DNA from 4 places in the Clostridium gelidum genome. Region 1 is predicted to be linked to each of the others. Evidence: riboswitches for the same ligand, from Rfam matches in the RefSeq annotation. Region 1 holds a riboswitch; each other region holds the start of a gene.
What was found. A riboswitch is a leader RNA that binds a small molecule or an ion and turns the genes downstream of it on or off. The one in region 1 is predicted to bind S-adenosylmethionine.
Positions count from the first base shown of each region.

Region 1 (7,925 bases):
TAACTTCTTCTGCTTCAACTTTCTTTATTAATTCTCCGGCTATTGAAATATTAACATTACTAGCTTCAACCCATAATTCTGATCTCTTCATAAAAATCTCGGTAATATTTAGCTCGACATAAGGCACACCTTTAAGTAACGTATTTATATTAATTATTACTTTATCCTTTTGGCTCTCTATTCCATATTCCTTGAATGCTTTTGCTAGCTGCTTTAGTGCAAAACTTCTTAGAATTCTAAAAATTCCAAGATTTAGAATTTTAGCTTTAACAATTCTAGCTACAATTATATTATGAGCACACTCGATTAATTCTACTTTTACAAAAAAATCTATCTTTATTCCCTTTTTAAGACTTCCTTCTAATATTATTCCATCTTCAATAAATACATTATTTAAAATCAATCCATCAACTTTAACAAACTCATTAATAATACTTAATATGTCACTCCCAACTAACTTAACATTAACCTCTGATATGTTCATAACTCATTCTCCTTTTAAGAAAAATTCTACTTTTTTATATTTAAACATCTTAATACTGTTGTTTACAATTAAAAACATTATTTGCCTAATTATAATTAAAAGTATACATTATTTTTATCAAATGATAAAGCTAAAGAAAAAATCCCTTACAAGCATTTGATGTACTTGTAAAGGATATTTTACCTAATTAAATTACATATATTTTTTATTCTATATTTCATTAAAATACTGGAATTACTGCTCCACTATATTCCTTTTCTATGAATGCTTTAACTTCTGGTGAAGTCAATGCTTTATATAAAGCTTGAATTTTTTCTTGTTTTTCATTACCTTCTTTTACAACAACTATATTTGCATAAGGCTTAGCAGCTTCTGAATTCTTATCTTCAATTATAATTGCATCTTTTGTTGGATTGAATTTAGCATCTATTGCATAGTTACCATTTATTACAGCTGCATCAACATCATCTATTGCTCTTGGAACTGCTGCCGCTTCTAATTCGCTAAACTTTAAGTTTTTTGAATTTCCACCATCTTGTATTATATCCTTTGGTGTAACTAATTCACCATCTTTAATTTTTATTATTCCCTTACCTGCGAGTAGTTTTAATGCTCTAGCTTCATTTGATGGATCATTAGGAATAGCAATTGTAGCTCCATCTTTAAGTTCATCTAGGCTCTTAATTTTCTTGGAATATAACCCCATTGGCTCTAAGTGAACAGCTCCTACTGAAACTAATTTAAATCCTTTTGATTCATTTTGTTCCTTCAAATAAGGCATGTGTTGGAAGAAATTCGCATCCAACGACCCCTCTGATACCGCAGTATTAGGTTGAACATAATCATTGAATTCAGTTATTTCTACTGTATATCCTTCTTTTTCAAGTAATGGTTTAGCTATTTCTACTATTTCCTTATGTGGTTTTGGTGTTACTCCAATTTTTATTACCTTGTCATTTTTAGAATCTTTACTTCCTGTATTAGTTCCAGACCCACAACCTACTAATCCGAGTGCCACTATTCCTGCTAAAACTACTGATAAAATTGATTTCTTTTTCATATTTTTTCCCCCTATTTTGATAATTTATTATAAAAATAATTTCCTAAAAATTGTAGTCCTTGTACTACTATAATTAAAATAATACACGTTACTATCATTACATCTGTTTGGAATCTTTGGTATCCATAGCTTATTGCAACTTGACCAAGTCCTCCACCTCCAATAGCCCCTGCCATTGCTGAATATCCAACAATACTTATTATTGTTAAAGTTATTCCTGACATTATTGAAGGAACTGCTTCTTTAAGCATGACCTTAAATATAATTTGAAGATTTGATGCTCCAAAAGATCTTGCTGCTTCAATCACACCTTTATCAACTTCTCTTAATGATGCTTCTATAACTCTTGCAACAAAAGGTGCTGCTGCAATTGTAAGTGGAACCATAGCTGCTTCTGTACCTATAGATTTGCCAGCAATTAATCTAGTTAAAGGTATAATTATTACCATCAATATAATAAATGGAAAACTTCTTAATGTATTAACTATAAAATCTAAAATATTATAAATAATTTTATTTGGCTTTAATCCATCATTGGCAGTAATTGTTAATATAATTGCAGGTATAAATCCTAAAATAACTGCAAAAGTAGTTGATACAAAAACCATTTCTAACGTTTCTATTAAAGCTTTTCCTATTATCTCATTCATTATTCAATCACCTCCAATAGAATATCCTTACTTTCAAGGTATTTTATAACCTTATCCTTATCTTCTTCTTTTATATTTATTACAAGTCCCCCTAGTATGTCCTCTCTAAATTTTTCAAGTTTTCCCCAAACTATTGAAAAATCTATTTCAAGTTCTCTAGCCATTTTAGTTATAAGTGCATTTTCTGAAGAATTGCTTGGAAAAAATAATTTAATATTAACTCCATCATCTGGTAACAGTTCATCTTCTTCCCCTAAAAACTTTTTTAATGAAGTTCCAGGTTTTAAAAATAAATCTTCTGCTTTTCCTTCTGCCTTTATTTCTCCTCCATCTAATAAAGCAACCCTTTCACAAACTTCTTTTATAACTTCCATTTGGTGGGTAACTACTACTATTGTTATACCTAATTCTTTATTGATTTTAGAAAGTAAGGCTAAAATATCTTTTGTTATTTTAGGATCTAATGCTGATGTTGCTTCATCACAAAGTAATATTTTAGGATCTAATGAAAGCGCTCTTGCTATGGCTACTCTTTGTTTCTGCCCTCCACTTAGTTCTGATGGCTTGCTTAATCTTTTGTCTTCTAACCCAACTAACTTAAGTAAATCTAACACCTTCTCTTCTATTTCACTTTTATTGTAGCCCCATATATCAAGAGGAAGTGCAATATTATCAAAAACATTTTTTCTTTTCATAAGATTAAAGTTTTGAAAAATCATTCCTAAATCTTTTCTAAATTCCCTAAGACTTCTACCTGTTAATGAAGAAACTTCTTTCCCCATTACATTAATAGATCCTCCATTATACGATTCAAGTCCATTTATACATCTAAGCAGTGTAGATTTCCCTGCTCCACTATGTCCTATTATCCCATAAATTTCGCCTTCTTTAATGCTTATTGATACATCTTTTATAACTTGTGTTTCACCAAAACTTTTAATTACGTTTTTAATTTCTATCAAAACACTTTTCCTCCTTTGACATTGTTTCCAGATAACTAAAATAAAAGCGCTAGAGAATAAATCTCTAGCGCTTAATACACTATACAAATTTATCTTCTCATCTGTCAGCTAAAGCTGCTGGAATTAGCACCATACAAATATCGATAAAATAACCAACATTTCGGTTGCCGGGTTTCACAGGGCCAGTCCCTCCACCACTCTTGATAAGATACACGATTATTTAATTTAGTTTCTGACATGATTATATAAGCATTTTTTTCATTTGTCAATATCTAAAAAATAACCATAAATTTCTCAATCCTTAGTATTGTCATCGGATTAGTTTTATTATATATACTTATTAATAATATTGCAAGTATTTTTATAAATTATTATGATTATCATAATTTATCTTAAGTTTTGCGTACAGAAACGTTATTTAAGCCTGAAAACTTCATCTCAATATTCTTGATTCCATATGTTTATATCAATTCCATTTCACATTAAAAACTTAATTTCATAGAAAAAGAGATGCTATTATATAGCACCTCTTAATCCTACAATACAATTTTTCTATTTTTTAAGCTATCCATTCTCCATTTGAGCCTAATGCGTATCCATCAGCTGTAATGGTATTGGAAGCCATTGAACCATCTCCGTTTAAGTAGTACCAATTGTTATTAGTATTTACCCAACAACCAGTAGACATACTTCCGTCATCATTTAGGAAATACCATTTTCCATCCACTTGATTCCACATTATTTGCATTACTCCTGTTGAATCCATTAGATACCATTTCCCATTGATTTCATTCCATCCACTAACAGCTTTTCCATCTTTCATATATTTCCAAGTTTGTCCTTCATTTTTCCAAGTTCCTATGCTACTTGTTACTTGATTAACCATTCTTTTAACATCTACATTTGATATTGTGTTTTTATCATTTTTATCTTTATTAGATTTACACCAATCTATAAAAGTATCTCTTATTACAACATGAGTATCATTTGCAATATTTAATCCACCGCATTTTCTAAATGCAGTAAATGAATCTCCACCTTGAGCTACAAAATCTGGAACTGCTACAGATAATCTTTCAGTATCATTAATTGCTGTTCCGTCTTCTCTTATTATAGACTTAACTCTTTGCCCCTCTGTAAGACTTGAGTCATAAGTAAACTTAATTCCAGATACTTGTAACCCCTTACTTTTATCTGCAACTGCTTGCTCTAAAACTTCTTTTAATTGAGCCTTTGTCATATTTAATTTATAAATTGTATTATCAAAAGGCATAAATTGCCACATTGTACCTACTGTAATATCGCCTTGTTGTATATCTATTCTAAGTCCTCCATTATTTTGAAAACCAACATCAGCATTAACTGCACTTCTTGTAATATCAGATGCCCAATTACCCAAAACTGATGAACCATATGGAGATTCATCTAATGTTCTTGTTAAAATTTTATCTTTATTATATCCTATAACTACCTTTGTCATTGGATCTATTTCCTTATTAGCCTCATCTACAATCTTATTAATAGAACTATCTGCTTGTGGATTACTAGCTTTATATCCATTCTCATTATCTAAAGCTATATAGCTAGCTGTAAGACTTGGTACATCGAATATAATTTTCTTGTCACTAGTGATTTTAAATTTAGCATCTATATATCCCTTACCATTAGAAGCTGCAATATAAACTGGAATATTAGTGGTTTTAGCTATTGTAGCAGTTTTAGTATGACTATGTCCGCCAAACACTGCATCTACATTTTTAAGATTATTGGCTAAATCAAATAATGGTCCTGTAGCATTATCACCTTTATCTCCCTCATGTACTAACGCTATTGTAACATCTGCCAATTTATCTTGCTTGATTTGTGCTGCAACCGAATTAATTTCATTTGCAAGGTCCTTAAATTCAAAATCTTTTACATATTTAGGTGTTACACTAGTTTCTGTTTCACGTGTTATTCCACCAATAATTGCAATTCTTAAGCCATCTTTAGTTATAATTTTATATGGTTCAAATACTCTCTTACCAGTTTCTTTACTATAAAGATTACTACAAACTATTGAATAAGTTGCATCTTTCATAGTTGTATTTATAGTTGTATCTAATCCCCAATCAAATTCATGATTTCCAAGGGTTGTTATTTCCATGCCAATTTGTGACATAACTTTTTGAACTGGAACCCCTTTCATAATGTTGGATACTGCAGAACCTTGATATAAATCTCCGCCCCCAAAAATTAGTGTTCTATCAGAATTAGATTTTTTTACATTACCTATTCTATCTGCTAAAACTCCTGCAACTGGATTTCCTGATGAATCTTTCAATGTTCCATGAAAATCTGTTATCTCAATAATATCAAAAGTTTTTTCATTCTCTGCAGCATATCCCATTACTGGAAAAGCTGTAAATAATGTAATTGCTAAAAACAAGCTAGTTAATAAAGCTATATTTTTTTTAGCTCTTAATAAGTTTTTCATTATAAATCCCCCCTAAATTGATTATTATCATGATATACATGAACTTTTTATAGGTCTAAACTACTTTTTTTGTGTATTACCTGTTACTATGTTCCAGTTATTTGAACATTCTGGTTTAATTTCTCCATGCTTTTGAATATAATTTGTCATCAAGCTTCTTACTTGTCCATCATCTCCAAGAGCTTTACCTGAGTCATAAGTTACAATGCTTGGATCAGTACTACTTAATCCTATAGCTTTCATGAAGCCTCCACCACCATTGTATCTATAGTTATTAATTGCAACTGTAAATTGATCTGAATCTTTTACTTCTATACCATTAACTTTTAAATTCTTTATTCTATTTCCTGAAATTACTTTTCCTGTTGTCTTATCAACTGTACATGCTGGTTGTGTTAAGTCTATATCATATGTGGTACCATATAATTGGTCCAAATTGTAATCCGGAACATTTAGTATTGAATCTTTAGCTACTGTTGTATTACCACCTGTTGTTTGAGCATAATATCTAGCCGAATATTCCATCCAATCTTTTACTTGCTTACCGCTCATCTTTACTCCATATAAGAAGTTTTCAAATACATAAACTGACATCATATTTTTAATTGTAATATCACCTTTTGGTATATATGCACTTGAACTTAAAGGAGCTGCAATTGATAATTGTGTACCTGCGCTTTCCTTTTGAACCTTATTAATTAACTCCATAATTGCTGTAGGATTATTTGTTTGTCCGCTTCCTGTAAATTCTCCAGTTGAAGTTCCAATCTTTGTGTCTACATATTTTAATGTTGTATCTTCATAAGGTTTAATTAAACTAACTATTTCTTGGTCTTCTGGTATAGTCTTATCAATATCAACATTCTTTGTTGCTATTCCAGAAAGCTTTCCATTAGCATCAATATTTATATCAACTTGTGCAAGACCTGTAGCTCCTTTAGTTGATTCAACTATTGGAACAATCTTACCTTCTGGGTTCTTTTTAGTTAAGTCATTTGTTTTTGTGTGAGCATGACCTGCAATAATTGCATCTATACCACTAACTTGTGTTGCTATTGCATTAACTTCATTTTCAGGCAACACATCTGCCGCAGTTTCTTGACCACTATGTGCTGAAACTATAACAACATCTGCACCCTTACTTTTTACTTCTTTAACCCATTTTTTTGCTTCATCTACAAGATCATTAAATTGTAAACCATCATAATGTTTTTTATCTTCCCAGCTAGGTATACATTTATTTTCTAATCCTATAACTGCAACCTTTACTTCTTTATCATTAACCTTAAAACTCTTTATTATATAAGGATCAACAAAATTTGTTGCATCTTTCTTATATATATTAGCTCCAAGTACTGATATTCCTTCTGACTTATAATCTTTAATTACTCTATTTAATACGTCTAAACCATAATTAAATTCATGATTACCTAATGTCCATGAGTCATATTTCATAGCACCCATTACTTTTGCTGTAGGATACTCTGTTTTTGTATCTAAAATGTCATAATAATATGAAAGTGGAGTTCCTTGAATAGTATCTCCATTGTCAATTAACATAACATTCTTATTATTTTGTCTTACACTTTTAACATATGATGAAACTTTAGCTAACCCTTGATCCTTTGCTGGTGCTTTCCCTGTTCCATAATCATAATTTAAAACTGTGCCGTGTACATCAGTAGTTGCAAGTAATGTTATAGTATTACTTCCATCTGCTGCATATCCCCTAACTGGAACAGCTGTAAATAATGTTATGGCTAAAGATAAGCTAGTTAAAAAAGCCATACTTTTTTTTGCTCTTAATAAATTTTTCATTATAATCCCCCTTATATTATCATGTTATAAATATGTTTCCATAATATGAATTGTATACCATTACTTCTTAAAATTCTATACTTTTTATATGTTTTTTGCTAATATTTCTATTGATTGTAAATATTCGTATAGCTATAAAAAAGTCTTGTATTCAAAATACTACCAAAATAATAACTTTAAATAAAAAACTACCTAGGAAATTATTTTCACAAATTTCCCAGGCAGTTTATTTTTTACATACGGCATATGAAAGAAAATAGTAAGTCTAATATAACACTATACTTTTGTGCATTAAATTTGTTTAACATTGAAATCCTAATGAAATTTTATTGGCTATTGATATTTCTCTTTCATTGCTCTATCTATATTTCTTTTCGCATCTTTTTCCAGCATAGAATCTCTCTTATCATAGTTTTTCTTACCTTTACATACTCCAAGTGCAACTTTAACCTTGCCTTCTTTTAAATAAAGTGAT
Region 1 covers NZ_AP024849.1:1,032,031-1,039,955, reverse strand. Annotated here, with positions in the region: gene psyc5s11_RS04855 (YkvA family protein) at 1-484, opposite strand, end outside; gene psyc5s11_RS04850 (MetQ/NlpA family ABC transporter substrate-binding protein) at 705-1,544, opposite strand; gene psyc5s11_RS04845 (methionine ABC transporter permease) at 1,556-2,194, opposite strand; gene psyc5s11_RS04840 (methionine ABC transporter ATP-binding protein) at 2,194-3,156, opposite strand; SAM riboswitch class I at 3,251-3,366, opposite strand; gene psyc5s11_RS04835 (5'-nucleotidase C-terminal domain-containing protein) at 3,716-5,632, opposite strand; partial or broken gene psyc5s11_RS04830 (bifunctional metallophosphatase/5'-nucleotidase) at 5,693-7,342, opposite strand; gene smpB (SsrA-binding protein SmpB) at 7,784-7,925, opposite strand, start outside.

Region 2 (7,925 bases), 740 kb from region 1:
GCACAATCAGATTATGATAAAGCAGGAGTTGCAATAGAAAATGTAAAAGTTAGAGCATCACAAGATTTAGATACAGCAAAAAGCACTTATGAAGCAGCAGAAACAGCTTATAATAATAAGAGTCAAAGAATTACTCTTGAAAAGCAACAAAGTGAATTAGAAAAGTGTGAAGTTAAAACACCTATTGATGGAACTATTACAGTAGTAAATGCTGTTGTGGGAAATCCAGGAACAGGAACTTTATTTGAAGTTGAAAATTTAGATGATATGGAAATAAAAACATCAATTAAAGAAGTAGATATAGCTAACGTTAAAGTAGGGCAAAGAACAGAAATAAAAACAGATACAACAGGTGAACTTGTTATTGCAGGTGAAATTGTAAGCGTTAGTCCATCAGCAAAAAAAGGAGGATCAACTCCAATAAAAGCTGATAGTCAATCAACTAGCAGTAGCAGTGATACTGGTTTTGAAACAAAAATTAAAATTAATGATATAAATGAAAATATGAAACCTGGAATGAGTGCAAGAGTAAATGTTATTTTAAACGAAAAATCAGATATTTATACAATTGCATCAGATTCCATAGTTCAAAATGAAAATGGTAAAAGTATATATGTAGCAGAAAAAAGTGGCGAAAAGATAAATGAATATATAATTAAAGAATTACCAATAGAAACAGGACTAGAATCTGACTTTAATGTAGAGATTTCAGGTGAAGGAATTACAGATGGAATTATTATAATTGATGATCCTTTAACTTCTAAAGTTGGAGATAAGATTCAAATAAATGAGGGGTGAGTTTTTTGAAACGGAATATAATAGAGATGAAAAATATCGTTAAAAGCTTTTATATAGGAACTCCCAATCAATTAAATATTTTGAAGAATATTGATATAACAATAAAAGAAGGTGAGTTTGTAGCTATTGTAGGAGCATCTGGTTCTGGGAAAAGTACATTAATGAATATTATAGGAGCTCTTGATAGGCAGACTTCAGGAACGTATATTTTAGATGAATCTAATGTGGAAGAAGTATCGGATAATGGATTATCAGAAATACGTAATAGGAAGATAGGTTTTGTATTTCAAACTTTTAATTTAATACCTAGGAGTACTGCACTAAAAAATGTTGAGTTACCAATGCTTTATGCAGGGATGGGTAGAAAAGAAAGATTAGAGAAAGCTGAAAAATTACTACAACTTGTTGGGATGGAAGACAGAATGACACATGTACCAAATGAATTATCAGGTGGACAAAAACAAAGAGTTGCAATTGCACGTGCACTTGCAAATGAACCAAGTATAATACTCGCAGATGAACCAACAGGGGCACTTGATTCTTCAACAGGAAGATTAGTTATGGATTTATTTCATAAGGTTCATGAATTAGAAGGGAAAACTATAGTATTCATAACTCATAATCAGGAACTTGCAGCGGAAACTGAACGAATTATAACATTAAAGGATGGAAAGATAGTATCAGAACAATATAACAGTAAATACGTTAGAAAATTTCCAGTTGGTGAAAAAATATGTTTATAAAAGAAAATATATTACTTGCAATAGCAGGTATACGATCAAGTAAAATGCGTTCACTCTTAACTATGCTTGGAATTATAATAGGAATATCATCTGTTATAGGAATTGTTTCTATAGGAAGTGCAATTACATCAGCATTTACAGGTGAATTAGATAAAATGGGTGCTAATAATATGCAAGTTTATATAAGGGAAAGAAGTGAAGAAGGTTCTGAAGGAGGACGATCACGTAAGGAGCCAGAAGATAGTGATCTTATGACATTGGATCAAATAAATTCAATTCAGGACGCATTTTCAGATAGAATTAGCAGCCTAAGTATATCATCACAACAGGGCAACGGGAAAGTTAAGGATGGTTATTTATATGCGAATATAACAACTACAGGCGTAAATGAAGGATTTAAAGATGTTAATAATGTAAAGATGATTAGTGGAAGATTTATTTCTAGTAAAGATGTTAAAGGTCTGAAAAAAACAGCTGTGGTTTCAGAGAAACTTGTCAATAATATCTTTAAAGGAAAGTCTGACCCTATAGGTAAAGAGATTAAAGTTTATATAGAAGATAATATTGAGACATATATTATTGCAGGGGTATATAAATATGAAGCACCTTCATTTCTAGAAGGTGGAGGCAATACAGCAAAAGAAAAAGATATACAAACTAATATATATATTCCAATAACAACAGCAAAAGTAGATAAAAAAAATAAAAATTATTCTTATTTTATGATTAAACCTAGTACGACTACTGATCAAGATAAGCTTGTTAAAGATGTAAAAAAGTATACAGAAAAGTTATACAAGAATAATAAAAATTGGGAACTTGAAGTTTCCAATCTTAAGAATCAAGCAGAATCTATTACATCAGTCCTTGGTAAGATTTCAATGGGTATATCTGTAATTGCAGCCATATCATTACTTGTAGGTGGAATAGGAGTAATGAATATAATGCTTGTATCTGTTACAGAAAGAACAAGGGAAATTGGTACAAGAAAAGCTCTTGGAGCTAAAAGCAGTCATATAAAAATGCAATTTATAATTGAATCAGTTATAATATGTTCAATTGGAGGAACAATAGGTATAGTACTTGGAATAGGAATGGGCATAATAGCATGTATAGTATTAAAGTCACCTATATCAATATCCATTCCAACAATTATAATAAGCTTTACTTTCTCAATGGCAATTGGAGTATTTTTTGGATATTATCCAGCTAAAAAGGCAGCAAGCCTTGATCCAATTGAAGCTTTAAGGTATGAATAGTCACATAAAAGAAAATAATAGATTTAAGATTCATATATATTTTTTTGAAGCGTCTAATAAAAATAAATAATATGAAATAAGAAGATGATTAGCTTAGAAGGAGTTTGAAAATTATTCTAAGTTAATCATTTTATTTATAATAAAATATTTTTTATAAGCTTAAATACTTCTTTTATTATTTTAATCACATAGAAAGTTGATAAAGTTACTAATATTTATTGACAAGAGATTTTAACCATGTATAATTAATATTATTAAATTAAATATTTAAATAAGCTAATCTTATTAAGAGTGGTGGAGGGACTGGCCCTTTGAAACCCGGCAACCTGAAAAAAATTTCATGTGAATTTTTTCGTTGGTGCTAAATCCTGCAAGAGAATATCTTGAAAAATGAGAGGAAAATTAAGTTTATTAGAACTTATGTTATGACGATAGAGTCACTTCTTATTTTAGAAGTGGCTTTTTTTAATATTTTTTTCTAAGGTATTAAAATGTATTAAAAGTAACAAATTAAGCATTAAGCAAAAAATAAGAGGGAGGCAAAAAAATGACTTTAAAAAAATCTTTTGAAACAATTGCAGTTAGTGGAGTATCAGGTGGAGATAAAGCTACAGGTGCAATAAGTTTTCCAATATACCAATCAGCTACATTTAAGCATCATGGACTTAATAATAGTACAGGATATGATTATTCTAGGGCTCAAAATCCAACAAGGGAAGAAGCTGAAAAAACATTAGCTGTTTTAGAAGGCGGAAAAGAAGCAATAGGGTTTTCTTCGGGAGTTTCAGCAATTACTGCCTGTATACATCTATTTAAAAGTGGAGACAATATAATTTTATCTGACGATTTGTATGGAGGGACATACAGATTATTCGAAGAAACTTATAAAGATTTTGGGTTACAAGCTATATTTGTTGATACAACAAATACTAAAAATATAACAGCTGCTATAAATGAAAATACAAAAGCTATATTCATAGAGACACCTTCTAATCCAATGATGAAGGTAACTGATATAAGAGCAGTAGCAAAAATAGCAAAGGAAAATAAGTTGCTAGTAATTGTAGATAATACTTTTTTGACACCTTATTATCAAAAACCATTAGAATTAGGTGCTGATTTGGTAATTCATAGTGGAACTAAATTTTTAGGTGGGCATCATGATTTATTAGCTGGATTTATAGTAGGAAATGATGAACAGATTTTACAAAGATTAAGACGAATTCATATGTCTACTGGGGCAACATTATCTCCGTTTGATTCATGGTTAATTTTAAGAGGAATTAAAACATTACATATTAGATTAGATAGAGCACAAGAAAATTCAATAAAAATAGCAAAATTTTTAGAAAGTAATTCTAACATAGAGAAAGTTTATTATGTAGGATTAGAAAACTTTGAAGGCTATGAATTGAATAAAAAACAATCAACAGGTTTTGGGGCAACATTATCTTTCAGAGTTAAGGATAAAAAAATAGTACCTAAAATTTTAGAAAGTGTTAAAGTAATAAGATTTGCAGAAAGTTTAGGTGGAGTAGAAACATTAATAACATATCCAATAACTCAAACTCACTCAGAAATTCCAGAAGATATTAAGAAGAGATTAGGAGTAGATGAATATTTACTTAGACTATCAGTTGGTATAGAAAATATAGATGACTTAATAAAAGACTTGGAAAATGCGATTAATTCAGTTAAGAGTTAAGAGTTTTGGTGGAAAAGCCAACGGCTTTTCAAAAATAAAATATATTTTAAAAGAATTTACGCAGTAAATTCATCATTAATTGTTAACTGTTAATTACAAATTGTTAATTGAATAAAGAGGGGTGTAAATTATGAATTTTGGAACTAAATTAATACATGCAAGCGGGGAACTAGATCCTACAACAGGTTCGGTAAGTACTCCAATATATCAAACATCAACATTTCATCAATTTGATATAAATAATTTTGGTAAATATGATTATTCAAGATCAGGAAATCCAACTAGAGAAGTAGTAGAAAAGTTAATAGCAGAACTTGAAGGTGGAGAATGTGGTTTTGCATTTGCTTCAGGTATGGCGGCTATTTGTTCTGTATTATCAATATTTTCAGCAGGGGATAACATTGTAATTTGTGGTGATGTATATGGTGGAGCATATAGGGCCGCAACAAAATTATTTTCAAGATTTAATATTGAATTTACCTTTGTAGATGCAACCAATATTGAAGAAATAAAAAATGCTTTCAAGGAAAATACAAAGGGACTTTATTTAGAAACTCCTTCAAACCCATTATTAAAGGTCACAGATTTAAGAGCTGCTAGTAAAATAGCTAAGGAAAATGGAGTAATTACAATAGTAGATAACTCATTTATGTCACCATATCTACAAAGACCATTAGAACTTGGTGCAGATATAGTAGTTCATAGTGCAACTAAATTCTTAGGGGGACATAGCGATGTGTTGGCTGGACTTGTTGTAACTAAGACAAAGGAACTTGGGGATAGGGTTTATCAAATACAAAATACCTTTGGAGCTGTACTTGGACCGCAAGATTCATGGCTTTTGATTAGAGGAATTAAAACTTTAAAAATTAGATTAGATGTAATGCAAAAAAGTGCTCAAAAGTTGGCACAGTGGCTTGAATCAAGAGAAGAAGTTGAGAAAGTTTATTACCTTGGACTACAATCAATGGAAGGAAGAGAAGTGCATTTAGAACAAGCAGATGGTGCAGGTGCAGTTTTATCCTTTAAGTTTAAGACTTTAGAAAGAACTACAATTTTCTTGAACAGTGTAAAAAATGTAGCAGTGGCAGTAAGCTTAGGTAGTGTCGAAACTATAGTTTCATATCCAGCTAAAATGAGTCATGCATCAATTCCAAAAGAAGAAAGAGAACAACTTGGAATTACAGATACATTAATAAGAGTATCGGTAGGTCTTGAGGATATAGAGGATTTAATAGAATCATTTAAAGAAGCGATTGAAAAATAAGACATTTATTTCTATCATTTTGAATTAGCCTAAATAAAGGAATCAGAGAAAGTTAATATATAAATAACTTTCTCTGATTTTTTTTTATCTAAAGATAAATTATCTAAAGTTCAAGGACTAAACACACCATTTAATTTTTTATTTGAAACATTTTCTCTTTTTTAGTGTAATAGTTATTGTAGTACATGTATTAGGCACAATCAAAAAAACAACAAGTCCATCTGCCAGAAAAGTTCCGTATTGTAGCACAGCTACTCTTTTCTAATGTGCCCATTTTCCATCATCCTGCATCAGTAAAATACCATAATAGGCCCACTATGATGGCACTTTACTTCCTTGCCTGATGAAAAATATTCATGGCAGTTTTGGACTTGTTATTTATTTTCATGTGCCTTAATTTAATTTTTTTAATATAGTTATTAAGTTTGATATAGAATCACTTAACATAGTTACTTCATCATCAGAAAGTGGTGATATTTTTTCAACAAATGAATTACAAATAGCAACACGAAAAGCATCCAATAATGTACGAGCTTTTGTAGTTAATTCTACTCTAAGAATTCTTCTGTCTTTGGAGTCTGGATATCTATCAACTAATCCATAAGAAATCAAATTATCTATAATAGGAGTCATATTGGATTTTGATATATTTAGATTATCTGCTATTTGTGAAATTGGAGATGAATTGGAGTCAGCAAGATAAAAAATAACCCTAACATGTGAAGGGGGAATAGAACATTCTGAAATACAATTTTCCATTTTTTTCATTGGTGAATGAAAACTTTTAGCTATATCATTTTCTCTAAGTACATTATTTTGAATAATCCATAAAAAGTTTACTAAGGAATCCGCGACTTTAAATAAATTATCTTTATCCATATTAAAACAAATCCTTCCTATGATAATATGACTAAATTATAAACTATTAATAATTTGAAAACAAGGGGAAAAGTTATTGACTTATAATAGTTATAAATTTATAATCAATATTATGAATAGAATGTATTGGTATTATATCTAATTATTAATAAATTAGGTGGGTGGAAAAATATAAGCTTGAATTAAGTTTTAGTTAAGGAAAAAATAAGATGTGGCCTTTATTATTAAAAGTGTAAAATACAAAATACATTTTAAAATAAATATTAAAAACATAATTTTAATTCACTTTATGCCAATAAACGTTTTAACGTAGAAATTAAAGAAATATAGAAAAATATTAGAAATTTAAAAAGAGATGATTTGAAATTGGGGAGGAAAACATGAAAAAATATTTAGCATTATTTTTATTAATTAGTTCATTAGGACTAGTAGGATGTGGAGAAGTACCAAAAGAAGTAGAAAAACCAATAGCTGTATCAGTACAAATGGCTAAGGGTGGAGCTATAAAAAATACAAATACATTTACGGGAACAACTAAAGTTAAGGAAGAAACATCTGTTACAGTAGAGATGGGTGGAACAATTCAAGAAATATATGTAACTCTAGGTCAAGAAGTAAAAAAAGGAGACAAGCTTTTGACAATTAAAGGTGATGATGCACAAAATAGTGTAAAACAAGCAGCAGCAGCCTTAGAAATTGCAAAAGCAAGTTATACAAATACAACAGATGGAAGTATAGAAAGTCAACAAAATTCATTGAATAATGCTCTGAAATTAGCTCAAACGTCTTATGACGAAGTTAAGAGAAGTCATGACCTTAATATTCAACTTTATCAAGCAGAGGCCATAAGTGAAGATGCATATAAAAAATCCGAAGTAGGGTTAAACCAAGCTAAACAAAATTTAGATATGGCACAAAAATCTTATGATACTTCAAATGGTAAAAGTATTCCTGAATTAAAGGAATTAGCAGAAAAACAACTTAATCAAGCACAAGTTTCTTACGATATAGCTGCTAGTAATTTAAATAAACTTATTTTAACTTCACCGACAGATGGAATCATAACAGCTAAGAATTTTAATGTTAATGAGATGGCAAGTCAGCAAAAACCAGCATTTGTTATTTCTACTCCAAATACTTTGCAAATAGATTTAATGGTGACTCAATCTGATTTACCTAAATTTACAGCATTACAAGAAGTTGATGTAACAATGAATAATAAAGTGATTAAGGGTACAGTAAGATATGTGCCCACAGTAGCTAATACAACAACA
Region 2 covers NZ_AP024849.1:291,589-299,513, forward strand. Annotated here, with positions in the region: gene psyc5s11_RS01415 (HlyD family secretion protein) at 1-798, shown strand, start outside; gene psyc5s11_RS01420 (ABC transporter ATP-binding protein) at 804-1,541, shown strand; gene psyc5s11_RS01425 (ABC transporter permease) at 1,532-2,800, shown strand; SAM riboswitch class I at 3,080-3,197, shown strand; gene psyc5s11_RS01430 (trans-sulfuration enzyme family protein) at 3,348-4,505, shown strand; gene psyc5s11_RS01435 (trans-sulfuration enzyme family protein) at 4,636-5,772, shown strand; gene psyc5s11_RS01440 (MarR family winged helix-turn-helix transcriptional regulator) at 6,166-6,651, opposite strand; gene psyc5s11_RS01445 (efflux RND transporter periplasmic adaptor subunit) at 7,032-7,925, shown strand, end outside.
Region 2: it holds a riboswitch for S-adenosylmethionine, as region 1 does, so the genes downstream of both, psyc5s11_RS01430 (trans-sulfuration enzyme family protein) here and psyc5s11_RS04840 (methionine ABC transporter ATP-binding protein) in region 1, are expected to answer to the same signal.

Region 3 (7,925 bases), 1.4 Mb from region 1:
GGTATTTTATCTATTGGCACTACAATATCTATTGGAACTTGTTCATTGTTTTGACAAATCGAACTAGCTAGCGCACCTCTTATTGTCCACGCATTTAATGCTTCTTCTTCATTTAATTCCCTAAAATCTAATGCACCATTATTTATAACCACTTCTCTAGTTTTATTTATATTAGCTGATATTTCATCTTCTTCACCATCAAAAGTAAGTAAGAGATAAGCATTCCCATTATTACAAGGAAGTTTTAAATCCACAAATTTTTCTGAGTTTTCTACAATGTTATTTTCCATAAATTCTATAGCTGTTGGATTTGAATTTGATTTAATTATTTTACTTATACAATTAACCCCGGTTTTTAAATTATCAAATGGAATCAATACACTAACTGATGCAGCAGGCTTTGGTATAACTTTTAGAGTAATTTTAGTTATAATTCCAAGGGTACCTTCTGAACCTACTATTAAATCTTTAAGATCTAATCCGGAACTATTTTTAATTGTTTTGCTTCCAACAGTAATAATTGTTCCATCTCCAGATACAATTTCAAGCTCTCTTACATAATCTCTAGTAACACCATACTTTACTGCCCTCATACCTCCAGCATTAGTACTAATATTTCCTCCAATAGTTGAAGCTTTTTCTCCTGGATCTGGAGGATAAAATAATTTTTTTGATTCAACATAATCTTGTAAATCCTTTAGTAGCACTCCTGGCTCAATAGTTATATTTAAATTTTCTTCATCTAATTCTAATATATTATTCATTTTAGATAAATCCAATATAATGCCTCTCTTCGTTGGAATACTTGCTCCTGTAAGACATGTTCCAGCTCCTCTTGGAGTAACTGGCATTAAATTTTCATTGGCAAACCTTATAATATTAACAACCTCATTAGTATTTTTCACAAAAACTAATGCATCTGCTTCTCCATATTCTAAGGCTAAACCATCAGTTAAATATTCTTTTTCTATATGTTCTCCTAAAATAACTCTATTTTCATCCTTAATTATGTTTTTCAATTGACTATATTCCATGTTTTTGCCCCCTATAAATTTATAAAAATAACTAGACATAAAATCATTAAATTCTACATCTAGTATATCAAAATTATCTTTTTCATTATATAAGTTTTCTATCTTCTAGAAAACCTTGTAGCAAGTATATCTCCAAAAATTTGAATAGATTGTACTAATATTAACAAAATAAGAACTGTTACTATCATAACTCCAGTTTCATATCTATAATATCCATACCTTATTGCTAAGTCTCCTATTCCGCCTCCACCAACAATTCCTGCCATAGCTGAAAATCCAATTAAGCTTACTAAATTAACTGTAATTCCTCTTATTAAACTTGGAAATGCTTCTACTATTAATACATCTGATAGAATAAGATATAAACTTGCTCCAGAGGATATAGCTGCTTCTATAACACCATTATCTACTTCACTAAAAGCACCTTCAGAAAGTCTTGCAAAAAAAGCAATAGCAGCAATTGTAATAGGTACTGTTGCAGCCTCTGGCCCAATATTAGATCCAACTATTATCTTAGTAAGTGGAAGTAATAAGACAAGCAGTATTATAAATGGAAGTGAACGAATTATATTAATAACAAATCCTGCAATAGAATTAATTAGCTTGTTTTTAAAAAATAACTTACTAGAGGTTAAATACAAAAGAAGACCTAATGCTCCTCCAATAATTAAAGATATAATCATTGCTGTTCCAATCATTTTTCCTGAATCTAAAACAGCTTGCCCAAGTTCACTTTTTAATATTTCAATTGTAGAATCCATTTATTAAATCACCTCCATATATTCATTAACAATTCTTTCAGTCTTAACTACATTATTATTTATGTAAGTTTTTGCCTTACTTATTTCTTCTTTTTCTCCAATTATATTTACAATTAATGTTCCAACTGGCTTTCCATCTATATAATCTATTTTCCCATGAATAATACTTATATCTACTTTGAAATTTTTAGCAGCTTCTGATATAACTGGTTTTAAACTATTATCTCCTTTATAATGAATCTTAATGATTTCCCCTTTGTTTATAGAATTTAAAACTTCTTTAGGTAATTGTAAATTAGAATTCTTGCTTATCAAAGATTTAGTAACTTCATGTTGTGGATCTGAAAATATTGAATATATATCCTTAACTTCAATAATTTCACCCTTGCTCATTACTGCAACTCTATTAAAAAATTTCTTTGCAACTTCCATTTCATGTGTAATAAATACAATTGTAATTCCTGTTTTATCTTTTATATCTTTTAAAAGATTTAAAATTTCTTCAGTATTTTCTAAATCTAATGCAGAAGTTGCTTCATCACAAAGCAAAATTTCCGGTTCGTTAGCAATAGCTCTTGCAATACCAACTCTTTGCTTTTGTCCACCACTTAAATTTGAAGGATATGCATCTTCTTTATCCTTTAAATTTACTAGACTTAAGAGTTCATTAATTCTATCTCTTCTTTTCTCCTTAGGATAATTATTCGCTTTAAGTACAAACTCAATATTTTCATATATTGTCTTTCCACTTATTAAATTGAAGTGTTGAAATATCATTCCTATTTTTAGCCTTGTCTTTCTAAGTTCGCCTCTGTTTAAACTAGTTATGTCTTTTCCATTTATAATAACTTGTCCAGATGATGGCTTTTGAAGTAAATTAATAACTCTAACTAATGTACTCTTTCCAGCTCCACTTAATCCTACAATTCCAAATACTTCACCCTTGTTAACTGTTAAATTTACGTCTTTTACAGCCTGTACAATATCACCTTTTAATTCAAATTCAACATTTATATTTTTTAATTCAATCACTATATTCACCACCTTTTGACAATTTTGTGTGAACTTATTCCAACCTATTGGTGGATATTAGTTCACACATCTTATTAATCAACCTTTATAAAATTATTATTTCCACCAATCTGGTTTTGTAAAGTCTTTAAATTGACCCTTCTCTATAGCATCCTTAAATTCTTTAGATTCTACTGCTTCTTTTATATCTTTTCCAAGTTCACTATCTAAATCTTCTGTTCTTACAGCTATGACATTTTTATAATTTTCTGTTAATGCTTCAACAGCTAATGCTTTAGAATAATCAAATTTAGAAGCAAATGCAAAGTTTCCTGGAATAGCTGCTGCATCAACACTATCTATACTTCTAGCAAGTTGAGCACCTTCAATTGGAGTAAATTTAATGTTTTTAGGATTTTCTGCAACATCTTTTTCAGTTGCTTTAGTTTCATCAACATTATCTTTTAATTTAATTACTCCATTCGCCTTTAATAATTTTAAAGCTCTTGCTAAATTTGAAGCATCATTTGGAATTGCTATTTTAGCACCATCTTTTAATTGATCTAATGATGTTAATTCTTTAGAGAATATTCCCATTCCAAGTGTTGGAACAACTTTTACTGCTGAAAGCTTTAAATTGTTATCTGCACTAAATTTCTTTAAATATTCGCTGTGTTGAAATAAATTGGCATCAATTTCTTTATTATCTAAAGCTTTATCTGGTTGGATATAATCACTAAATTCTTTAGTTGTTACTGTATAACCTTTAGTTTTTAGAGCTGGAGCTAAGACTTCCTTAACCATATCTCCATAAGGTCCTGGGCATACTCCAACTACAATATTCTTATTTGCTTTTTTATCTTCTGCTTTCTTTGCATCCGTATTACTTCCACAACCTACTAAACCTATTCCTATAGTTCCTAAAATTGCTAATGCTGTTACCTTTTTTAAAATATTCATTACGTTTCCCCCTAAATTTCATTGCTTATTTTTATATAATTATCAATTATTAATTTTATTTTAAAATTATTTATTGATTTTATTTACATTAATATTAGATTTTAATTTTTAAATTTTTATAGCACTTATTCATTTTTATTTTTTACTTTGATACTTAAATTACTTTTTATACTCTTTAAGTTTTTCAAGCCTTTTAAGTGCTTCTATTAAGGTTTCTTCTTTTTTAGCAAAATGGAATCTTATATAATTATTTACTTTTCCTCTAAAGAAACTTGAACCTGGAACTGCTGCTACCCCAATTTCTTTTGCAAGCCATTTGCAAAATTCATAGTCATCCTCATATCCAAATTCAGATATGTCAACCATGACATAATATGCACCTTGTGGTTCATAATACTTTAGTCCTATTTTATCTAAACCATTTAAGAATAAACTCTTCTTCTTTTCATATATATCATTTAATTTATCATAGTAATCTTGGCCAAATTCCAAACCTTTAATTGCAGCTTCTTGAAGTGGTGCTGCTGCTCCGACGGTTAAAAAATCATGAACCTTTTTACAATTATCTATTACATCTTTATTAGCTATTATATATCCAAGCCTCCACCCTGTAATAGAATAGGTTTTAGATAATGAACTACATGATATTGTCCTTTCAAACATATCTTCTAAGGATGCTAAATAAGTATGTTTATAAGGCTTAAATATTATATGTTCATAAACTTCGTCTGTAATTACAAAAGTATCATATTCTTTTGCAAGACTTCCTATATATAAAAGTTCTTCTTTTGTAAATACCTTCCCTGTTGGATTTGATGGATTGCAAAGAATTAGTGCCTTTGGATTTTGCTTGAATGCATTTCTTAATTCTTGTTTGTCAAAATTAAAAGCTGGTGGTTTTAACTCCACATATATTGGTTCTGAACCTGATAAAATCGCATCGGCTGTGTAGTTTTCATAGAACGGTGAAAATACTATAACCTTATCTCCTGGATTACAAACGCTCATCATTGCGCACATCATTGCTTCAGTACTTCCGCAGGTTACAAGAACATTCTCATCTGGATTTATATCTATACCCATAAATTTTTCTTGTTTTAAAGCTAATTTTTCTCTAAAGTTTTGAGCTCCCCATGTAATTGAATACTGATGTGGTCCTTTATTCGAAACATCTTTTAGTGCTTCAAGTATTTCCTTTGGTGGATCAAAATCTGGAAACCCTTGTGAAAGATTTATTGCCCCATATTGGTTAGCTATTCTTGTCATTTTTCTGATTATTGATTCAGAAAACCAGTCTAACCTGTTACTTAACTTTGGCATGTTTGTTACCCCCTAATTTTATAATCTAATTACTTCTCTATATCTTTTTATTTACTATTCATTTTAATAATTCCTATCTAATTACCATGATTTAAGATTGCAAAATAAATTACTCTATTTTTTATAATTAAGATCTATTTTTTATAATATAAAAGTGCTAGAGAATAAACTCTAGCACTTAAAATGCTCCCGAAAATTTACTCTCTTATCTATCAGCAAAAGCTGCAGGAATTAGCACCACAAATTATTAATAAATAAATTAATAATCTAGTTGCTGGGCTTCACAGGGCCTATCCCTCCACCACTCTTGATAAGTTCTTATTTCTTTATTTAATTCTTTTCCTTATTTCCTATGGGTTTAGTATATATTCATTTTATAATACTGTCAATACTTTCTATATATTTAATAAAATTATATAAATAATCTTTGCTTAATAATAAATTGCTATACTGAATTAATTCAGTATAGCAATTTATCTCTCACCATTTTATGTATGTGATGTTTTAGGAAATAATATTCCATCTTCTAAATTTCCTTTTCCTTCTTTAACAAATAAAGTATCTCCTGTATTTTCCTCTAATTCAAAATTTATTTTATACTTTTTACTCTTTGGTATAAAATTAAATTGTATTGACTTGTCCTCTTTCCTAATAACTTTTGAAATAATATTATCCAAATCAAAATCATCTGAACTTAAAATATCAAAAAGATTAACAACATTATTTTCTCTTCTAAAAATTATAATGGTATCTTCTTCCTTTATATAATATAAATCATCTCTAAACTCATAATTACAATATAAGTTAAGTATGCTACTATAATTAATAATTCCAAGTTCTTGTGATATTGGAACTCTATTTTTAGCTAATCTTTTAATAATATTTTTATGTTCTTCATTTTCTAAATCTAATTTAATAACTTTGCAATTGTTTAATTCTAACCCAGTTATTTCCTTAGCATCTAGTTCATATTTGCCTTCTATTACTTTCTTAAATCCAAACTTAGGATAAAAATCTAGTACACTATCATTTGCAAACAAATAAATTAAATCATAATTTTCATATTCTTTTAATATTGTATCCATAAGCTTTCTAATGAGTCCCTTATTTCTATAATGTTCATCTGTCATAACTGTTCCAAGTTGAATTGCTTTTTTAAGTTCTCCATTATGAATTATATTAAACTTATTTGCAGACACATTTGCTACAACTTTTTCTTCATGAAGAAAAGAGTAATTTATATAATTATCACCTAAATATCCTTCCCTATACCATTGATCAAAATTAATACTAAAAGTTTTCTTACCTAATTCATTAAAACTCTTTCTGTATTTATCATTCTTTAAATAATTTTTTATAAATTTAAATTGTTCCATAATTAGTTTTTAGTGAGAGTGTGTATTATAAATACCCCTACTAAAATTCACTTCCTTTTGTTTTATATTTTTTAGTGTATAACTTTGTAATAATTCATCATAAAATAATATTATGCTAATTATCTCATATTAATTTTTCATATAGTTTAAACCAATTCAACCCGTAATTTCCAAGACCTAAATCAACTGTATCAATATATTTAAACCCACACTTTTCATACAGCCTGATGGCAGGTATATTTTTTTCATAAACATCCAATCTAATTGACTTGACGTGTGACTTAATACTATATTCAATAGAAAAGTCCATTAATGCTTTGCCTACACCACATTTTAAAAATTCTGGATGAACTACAAATGTATGTACAACAAAAACATCTGTATAGTCCGACTCAAATCCCCATTTAGTATTATAGTATGCAGTTTCAGGTTCATTACTTAAAATAATGGAACCAACGATTTTCCCATTATGTTTTGCTACATAGAGATTATCATGTTTAACTCCATCAATTGCATTTTGCCGAACAGGATATATACCCTTTCTCCATCCAGGATAGTTTACTTTCTCTTTCAAATGATCATTTAAATCGTTATAAAGCTTTTCTAATTCATCAATATCATTTGTGTTTCCTATTTCAATAATAAAATTCATAGTGTATCCTTTCTCATCAACATAAAATATAAATAATTTCCGTCATACTTTACTATTGTATTTTAGCTAATTTACTTTAATTTCTCTAATTGTTCTCTTAATCTTTTATTTTCATTCAGAATTTTCCCCAATATCACTGAACTATTTCACAAATTTTCTTTGCAGTCTCATGTGGAGTAATGTTACTTACATCAATCTTAACAGTATCCATTTTTTCATAAAATGAAATTCTCTCTATACTCCTACTAATAACATCAGTTTTTCTAATACCATTTTTAACATCAACATCTAATCTATTTTTAAGAGATTCTTCACTGCAGACTAATGATACCTTATGAAGCTCAAAATCAAATTCCTTTAATTTATCTAATATTTGTTTAAATATAGCCTCATCATGCATTACCCAACAGAAAATAATATATTTGTACCCTGAATTGTTTAAGTAAGATTTCAATAAATATGAAATATTGTTTATTACCATTTCTTTATTTTCATCTGATACCACAAAAGGATTCATATTCCAACACCAATCTCCATCTAAATAAACACTGTTATTTAACATTTTAAATAATATATTACATACTGTGCTTTTTCCTACTCCCATTGTTCCATTAATCATAATTAACTTTTTCATTTTAATTTCCTTCCGCTCACTAATTTTATTCTTTTAATAACTATATAAGTTATTATTGAAATTTTACATTATCAATTGGAATATATATACGATACCTTCTCCATATAAATTATTATATATTACGAATCAATATTTATTAAATTATAACGATTTCTTCTACCTTATTTTTTATCTAAA
Region 3 covers NZ_AP024849.1:2,458,984-2,466,908, reverse strand. Annotated here, with positions in the region: gene psyc5s11_RS10865 (FAD-binding oxidoreductase) at 1-1,034, opposite strand, end outside; gene psyc5s11_RS10860 (methionine ABC transporter permease) at 1,133-1,795, opposite strand; gene psyc5s11_RS10855 (methionine ABC transporter ATP-binding protein) at 1,799-2,827, opposite strand; gene psyc5s11_RS10850 (MetQ/NlpA family ABC transporter substrate-binding protein) at 2,924-3,766, opposite strand; gene psyc5s11_RS10845 (pyridoxal phosphate-dependent aminotransferase) at 3,926-5,086, opposite strand; SAM riboswitch class I at 5,289-5,403, opposite strand; gene psyc5s11_RS10840 (GNAT family N-acetyltransferase) at 5,575-6,462, opposite strand; gene psyc5s11_RS10835 (GNAT family N-acetyltransferase) at 6,587-7,114, opposite strand; gene psyc5s11_RS10830 (AAA family ATPase) at 7,248-7,748, opposite strand.
Region 3: it holds a riboswitch for S-adenosylmethionine, as region 1 does, so the genes downstream of both, psyc5s11_RS10845 (pyridoxal phosphate-dependent aminotransferase) here and psyc5s11_RS04840 (methionine ABC transporter ATP-binding protein) in region 1, are expected to answer to the same signal.

Region 4 (7,925 bases), 2.9 Mb from region 1:
TAAAAGATAAGCAAGATGAGTTAATGAGGCAATTTATTAATCTTGTCAAACATAATAATAACCTTAGAAAAGAAGTGGAAGAAAAGCTAGAAGGCTCACTTAAAGATTTTGTTATGGCAAGAGCTGTAATGAGCTTTGAATTCTTAGAAGAAGCAATTGTTTATCCTAAAGAACACATTACAGTTGATGTTAAAGAAAAAAATATAATGAGTGTATCTGTTCCTGTAATGAACTTCAAAAGGCAACTTGAAGGAGATGAAGGAAGCATATATCCTTACGGATTTGCAAATACTTCTTCAGAACTTGACGATACACTTTCAAAACTATATGGAATACTTCCACAGCTTCTAGAACTTGCAGAAGTAGAAAAATCTTGTCAGCTTATGGCTGATGAAATTGAGAAGACTAGAAGACGAGTTAACGCTCTTGAATATAGAACAATTCCAGATCTTGAGGAAACTATAAAGTATATTAGAATGAGATTAGATGAAAATGAAAGAGCTTCTATAACTAGATTAATGAAAGTTAAGAGTATGATTGAACAAAGAGGATAATCATCACTCAGAAGTTGCTCCAAAATGATTTTTTAAAAGTCATTTTGGGAGCGACTTTTTTATGTTTAAGGTGAAATATTCTATTTAAACCTTAATAATTTTGTAATTGATATAAAATATTTTTAATAGTATAATCAAATAGGTAGTAAAATGAAGTGGAAGACTTGGATATAATTTACTGCCATAGACTTAACTAAGGAGTAATACAGATGAATTATATATTAGCAATGGTAGTTTCACTTTTAGCATCATTAATTACCATGCCTTTTCTTATGAAAATATCTGATAAATTGCAATTTACAGATAAGCCTAATAAAAGAAAACAACATAAAAAGCCAACACCTTTGTGTGGTGGAATAGCTTTATATATAGGCTTTTTTGTTTCCTATTTTATATTTGCAAAAGTTGAGTTAATGCAACAACTGACTGTGTTTGTAGCATCGACAATGATAGTTTTAATTGGACTAATAGATGACTGGTACAAGACAAAGGGAAAAGAGTTTCCTATATTCCCAAGACTAGTTATTCAATTGTTAGCAGCAATTTTAGTTTTTAAAGCAAATTTTATTTTTTCGGGATTTACCAATCCATTTACAGGTGAACTTATTAGATTAAATGAGACAATACAATTTGGGCTTACAATAACTTGGATATTTGGAGTGACAACTGTAATAAATTGGTCTGATGGAATGGATGGATTAGCAGGAGGATTATCTTTAATATCTGCTATAACATTTTTTGCAGCAGCAATAATATTAAACCAAACTGAATCAACACAATTTGAATCAGCAGTAGTATCCATAATATTAGTTGGAGCTATTTTAGGATTTTTATACTATAATAAATTTCCGGCAAGGGTATTTATGGGAGATTCGGGAGCAAACTTTTTAGGATTCATTTTAAGTATTACAGCATTAGATGGAGCATTTAAGTCGGCAACTGTAATGAGTCTTTTCATACCAATATTAGCATTGGCAGTGCCAATATTTGATAACTTGTTTGTCATTTTTAAAAGATTTTCAGAAGGAAAACCAGTATATCAAGCAGATAGAAGTCAAATACATTTTAGATTAGAGAAAAAAGGATTTACGACTGTGCAAGTTGTAAATTACATAATGTTAATGAGTTTTACTTTTAGTGCTATTTCTATAATTTTATTATTAGTAAAAACACGATAAAAAAGTAAATTTGTATTTTAAACATTTGCAAATGCTTTACAAACAAAATTTTATAATATATAATAATCTAAATATAAGAACTTATCAAGAGTGGTGGAGGGACTGGCCCGAAGAAACCCAGCAACCGATGTATTTTTATAAAAATATATAAGGTGCTAAATCCTGCAGTGTAAGAACTGATAGATAAGGTGTTTAAGAGCTGTTAAGCCTAAAGGAATACCTTTAGGCTTTTTTTGTTACTGTCAAAAATGGAAGGTGGTGAAGCAATAGATGGATGCTTTTGAACTTGAGATAAATAAAGAAGAGGTACTTAGATACCTTGGTTACAAAGGTCAAGATATAGATGAGAATCTAAATAAAACAATTGAAGAATGTAGAGAAGAAATAAAAAAAGTAATAACACCTAGAGTTATTTATAGTTATAAAAATATAAAGATAAGTGATGATGGAGTAGAGGTTATTACTACTAATTTGATTTTAAATGGCAAAGATATAAAAGAGCATTTAAAGAATTCAACAGAATGTGTATTAATGGCAGTAACATTAGGTAATGACATTGAAAGACAAACAAGATTATATGAAAAAACGAACTTAACAAAAGCATTAATATTAGATGCTTGTGCTACAACAGCAGTAGAAGAAGTTTGTGATATAGTAGAAAATAGTGTTAAAGAAAAGGCTATTTTAGATGGAATGAATATAACATTTAGATATAGTCCAGGTTATGGAGATTTACCTTTAGATGTTCAAAATGCTTTCTTAAGAGCATTAGATGCTCAAAAGAAAATAGGGCTTACAGTATCAGAAAACAATTTGTTATTTCCTAGGAAATCTGTTACAGCAATAATAGGAATAGTGAATAGTGGAATAGAAAAGAAAAAAAAGAGCTGCAAAGAATGTAATAATTATGAAAATTGTAGTTTTAGGAAAGAGGGAGAAAGTTGTGGGGCTTAAGGAATATATAAAAAATAACATATTAATATTTGATGGAGCAATGGGAACAATGCTTCAAAAAAAGGGATTAAAGCTTGGAGAGAATCCAGAAGTTTTAAATTTAAACGAACCAGCTATAATAGAAGAAATTCATAAAGAATACATAGATAGTGGAGCAAATGTAATAACAACTAATACTTTTGGAGCAAATGAACTTAAATTGAAGCTTTGCAATTTAGAAGTTGAAGAAGTTGTCGATGCTGCTGTTTCTATTGCTAAAAAAGCAAAGGGTAATGGTAATACATATATTGCTTTAGATATTGGACCAATAGGGGAACTTTTAGAACCTATGGGAACTCTAAGCTTTGATAGGGCTTATGAAATTTTCAAACGGCAAGTAGTTCAAGGGGTCAAATCTGGAGTAGATATAATTTTACTTGAGACAATGACTGATTTATACGAACTTAAGGCAGCAATACTTGCAGTAAAGGAAAATTCAGAATTACCTGTGTTTGCTACAATGACGTTTGAAGAAAATTCAAGAACATTTACAGGATGTTCTCCAGAAGCTATGGTATTGGTTTTGGAAGGATTAGGAGTAGATGCACTTGGGGTTAATTGTTCACTTGGACCAAAACAATTAAAGCCTATTATTGAAGAGATATGTAATTTAGCACATATTCCTGTAATGGTGCAACCTAATGCAGGTCTTCCAACATTATCAATAGGAAATGAGACAAAATTCGATGTGACAAAGGAAGAATTTGCAGATACTTTGTGTGGTCTTATTGATTTAGGTGTTAGAGTAATTGGTGGTTGTTGTGGAACAACTCCAGACTATATAAGAGAATTATGCGTTCGCGTAAAAGGTAAAAAGCTTGAACCTGTAGAAAATAAAAATTATGCTGCAATTTGTACACCATCAAAGGTTGTAAGAATAGATGGGGTTAGAATAATAGGTGAAAGAATTAATCCAACTGGTAAGAAATTATTTAAAGAAGCATTAAAAAATGAAGATTTAGATTATATTTTAAAGCAAGCTATTTCTCAAGTAGAAGCCGGTGCTCATATTTTGGATGTTAATGTGGGATTGCCTGAAATTGATGAGCCTAAGATGATGCATAAGGTAGTTAAAGAAATACAAGGAATAATGGATATTCCTCTTCAAATAGATTCATCAGATGTAGAAGCAATAGAAACTGGACTTAGATATTATAATGGAAAACCTATATTAAATTCAGTAAATGGGGAAGAGAAGGTTTTAAACAAAATACTTCCTCTAGTAAAAAAATATGGAGCAAGTGTTGTTGGATTAACTTTAGATGATAATGGGATTCCGCTTAAAGCAGAAGAGAGATTTGCAATAGCAGAAAAGATAGTAAAGAGGGCAGCGGAATATGGAATAAAAAAAGAAGATGTATTTATTGATTGCTTAGTACTTACTGTATCAGCGCAACAAGAAGAGGTTCAAGAAACATTAAAAGCTGTAAGAATGGTAAAAGAAAAATTAGGTGTTAAAACTGTACTTGGAGTTTCTAACATATCTTTTGGACTTCCAAATAGAGAGTTAATAAATGAGACATTTTTAGCATTAGCACTTGCAAATGGATTGGATTTGCCTATAATGAGCCCTAATGCAAGTGGAATGACTAGAGTTATAGATTCTTATAATGTTTTATACAATCACGATAAGAGTGCAGAAGTTTATATTAAAAATTATGCTAATATTGATTTAAATAGAGAAGCTACTACAAAGAATAGTAAGAATTCAAATAATGTAGATGATTCTAATTTAGAGCATGATTTGAAATATATAGTTGTTAAAGGGCTAAAAGAAGAAGCAAAACAAGCAACTATAGAGCTTTTAAAGGAATATAAAGAACTTGAAATAGTTAACAAATTTTTAATTCCAGCTTTAGATGTAGTAGGAGATAAGTATGAAAAGGGAGAATTATTCTTACCTCAATTAATACAAGCTGCGGAAACTGTAAAAAATGCATTTACTGTTCTAAAAGCTGAAATAGCTAAGAGTAACTCTGAATCTATCTCAAAGGGTAAGATAATAATTGCAACCGTAAAAGGTGATATTCATGATATAGGAAAGAATATAGTAAAAGTTATTTTAGAAAACTACGGATATGAAATGATAGATTTAGGTAAAGATGTACCTATTGAAACGGTTGTTTCAGAAGCTAAAAAGCATGAGGTATCTTTGATTGGATTAAGTGCTCTTATGACAACAACAGTTAGAAGCATGGAGGAAACAATAAAGGCTTTAAGAATTGATGGTTATAATGGTAAAATATTTGTTGGTGGAGCAGTACTAACAGCAGAATCAGCTGATAGAATAGGGGCTGATTTCTATGCAAAAGATGCAAAAGAATCGGTGGAAATTGCAAAGAAAGTATTGTCTTAATATTATAATTTAATACTTGCTTAGAAATATAAAAATACTTTTAGCAATATTAGAATTTTAAGGTTACTACTAATCAATAAAAATGGAAGGTATGCAATTGTTTTAGAAAAGCATACCTTCCATTTTTTTGAGTATTTAAAATGTGGATATCTATATTAGATCTATTACATCTAAATCATCAGGCATATAGATATTGCCATCAAATTCTTCTTTGCCTTCAGCTATGTATAAATCTTTTCTATGCTCTAAATTTTTATCTTCTGTGTGATATAAAATAACATTTTTAACTTTCAATTCTTTAGCATTTCTACATGCATCTTTTGCAGTGGCATGATGTTTTTCATAGGGTTTAAATATTTCTCTTTGAGAATAAAGACAAAATGCTTCATGGAATAGATAATCTACATTTTCACTATAGATTTTTATATTTTCTCTATAAGGTTCATCTCCTAAAAACGTTAAAGATTTACCATTTGATAATATAGTCTTAAATCCATGTTGAAGATCTTTAGTACTATGTATATCAAAAAAAGTAGTAGTTCTATTTAATATGGTAGTTGTATAATTGTTCTCAATTTCATTAAATATGATTCGAATATCAAATAGCTTTAAGAATTTTTTTTGAAGAACAAATGAACAAATTGATCTTATTGCAGTAATTGAAGTTTCATGACAATAAATATTTAAGTTTCCAGTATATTTATCATTTAATATACTCTGAGCTACAGCCCGAATAACCCAAACACTGCCTAATATGTGATCGTTGTGATTATGTGATATGAACATATTATGTATTTGGGCAATAGATATATTTAATTTCTCTAAATTTGATAGTATGGTATTACCTCCACCAGCGTCAATAAGAAAATGTTCCTCGTCTTTTGATAACGTGAAACATGTATTGTAACACTTTGTAACCATAGCAGAACCAGTACCAAGTATATTTATTTTTTCCATTTTTTTAATCTCCTCGTCTTGAATATGTAATTTTAAAGATAATATCATAAGAATTATTTTATTTCTTTAATGTATAAATATAACTTATAAAGCTAATTATATTATAAAAGGTGTACAAAATAAATACAACATTATAGGAAGAAATTAAAATTTATTTAAAGAAAGCATACATAAAATTGTACATAGTTTATAAAAAATATTTACTTGCGGAGATATATAATATATACTAGTGTATATACAGTAGAGAGATGAGGAGGAAATAAAATAAATGAATATTAAAATTAAACAAATGGTATATGCAGGATTACTTACTGCACTCGCAATTATAATTCCTATTCAATTTGGATTTTTAAAGATTATTATTCCACCATTTACAGCAACATTAGCTGCACATGTACCAATGATGTTATCAATGCTTATATCACCAGCAGTTGCAATTGTAGTTGGAATTGGTTCTACAATTGGATTTGTATTATCAGGAACACCAGCACCAGTAGTAGCAAGAGCAGCAACACATATTGTTGTGGGATATATTGGAGCAAAAATAATTATGAAAAATCATAGTTATACTAAAGCAGCAATTATTACAGCACCTATTCACGGCATACTAGAAATGTTAGTGGTAATACCTTTTATAGGGTTTAATGTCTACCAATTATTAATAGTAACAGCTGTTGGAGCTATCTTGCATCATTCTGCTGATAGTGTAATAGCATATGCAATAGTGAAGGCAGTGGCAAAAGCGAGAAATAAAGATATTTATAGTGTTTTTGGAGAGTTTAAATTACAGCAAGATATATTACAATTAGAAAACACAAAGTAAATAAGAATTTTCATATGAATTTTGAATCAAAAAGCTCAATGCGATATATTGAAAATGCATTGAGCTTATTTTTTTATGTGTAAGAAAAATATAATTTTTAGTGGTTAGGAATATACATATAATGAACTCACTATGAATTATAAATTGTGAATTAATACAGAAAATTAGAAAAATAATCACAATTATTAGAGAAAATATTAAAAAAATATAGACAAAAACATGAAATATCATATAATAAAGTTAGAAATAAAAGATGAGGTGAACGTTTTGGAAGAAAAAGAAATAATGTCATTCAAAGATGAAGATGGAAATAAAGTTGATTTTGAGGCAATAGCAAAGGTTTATTTAGGAGAACAAGGTTATTTATTATTATCACCAGTAGATGAAGGAAGCGAAGACATGTTTGCTTTTAGAGTAGATGTAGATGAAGATGGTAATGAAGAATTGAATGCTGTAGAAGATGATAAAGAGTTTGAAGAAATAAAAAAAGAATATAAAAAGTTATTATACTAAGTAGAGGTGAGATAAATGAAAAGTTCAGAAATAATAAACTATTTAGAAGATAATGATTTAGCAGACATAGAAGAATTAAAACTAAAAAGTAATTATACAATAATAAGATTTTATTATGACTTTGATAAAGAAGAGCTAAGTTCAGCAAAAGCTTATTCAACTGAAGAAAGTGATTTTGAGCCAGAAAGTGATGAATGGTATAAAGAATACTATATTCCATATTTAAGAGATATTGCAGTAGACAATGTAGAATCTATAATTGAAGAGATAATGGAAGAATTTGAAATAGAATCTAAGTATAAAGAACTTGGAATGGATAGTGGGGAAGCTAGTTATTTCAAGTTTATAGCAGCATTTTCAGATGAATTAACTGATAATGAAATGGAGGATATTTTAAGCGATTACTATGGATAGAAATCTATTATTAAAATATTCTTGAAAATATAAAAAGTTATGATATAATTAAATTATAGAATTCCTGAGATGCACGTAAAGCTTATAATGTTCAACCTACATGATATTATCGGGATTTGCAATATATTCATATATGT
Region 4 covers NZ_AP024849.1:3,905,499-3,913,423, reverse strand. Annotated here, with positions in the region: gene psyc5s11_RS18005 (V-type ATP synthase subunit D) at 1-554, shown strand, start outside; gene psyc5s11_RS18000 (MraY family glycosyltransferase) at 764-1,732, shown strand; SAM riboswitch class I at 1,811-1,922, shown strand; gene psyc5s11_RS17995 (vitamin B12 dependent-methionine synthase activation domain-containing protein) at 2,003-2,686, shown strand; gene psyc5s11_RS17990 (homocysteine S-methyltransferase family protein) at 2,676-5,081, shown strand; gene psyc5s11_RS17985 (MBL fold metallo-hydrolase) at 5,232-6,038, opposite strand; gene psyc5s11_RS17980 (ECF transporter S component) at 6,307-6,861, shown strand; gene psyc5s11_RS17975 (DUF1292 domain-containing protein) at 7,129-7,374, shown strand; gene psyc5s11_RS17970 (hypothetical protein) at 7,390-7,788, shown strand; RNA gene ssrS (6S RNA) at 7,847-7,925, shown strand, end outside.
Region 4: it holds a riboswitch for S-adenosylmethionine, as region 1 does, so the genes downstream of both, psyc5s11_RS17995 (vitamin B12 dependent-methionine synthase activation domain-containing protein) here and psyc5s11_RS04840 (methionine ABC transporter ATP-binding protein) in region 1, are expected to answer to the same signal.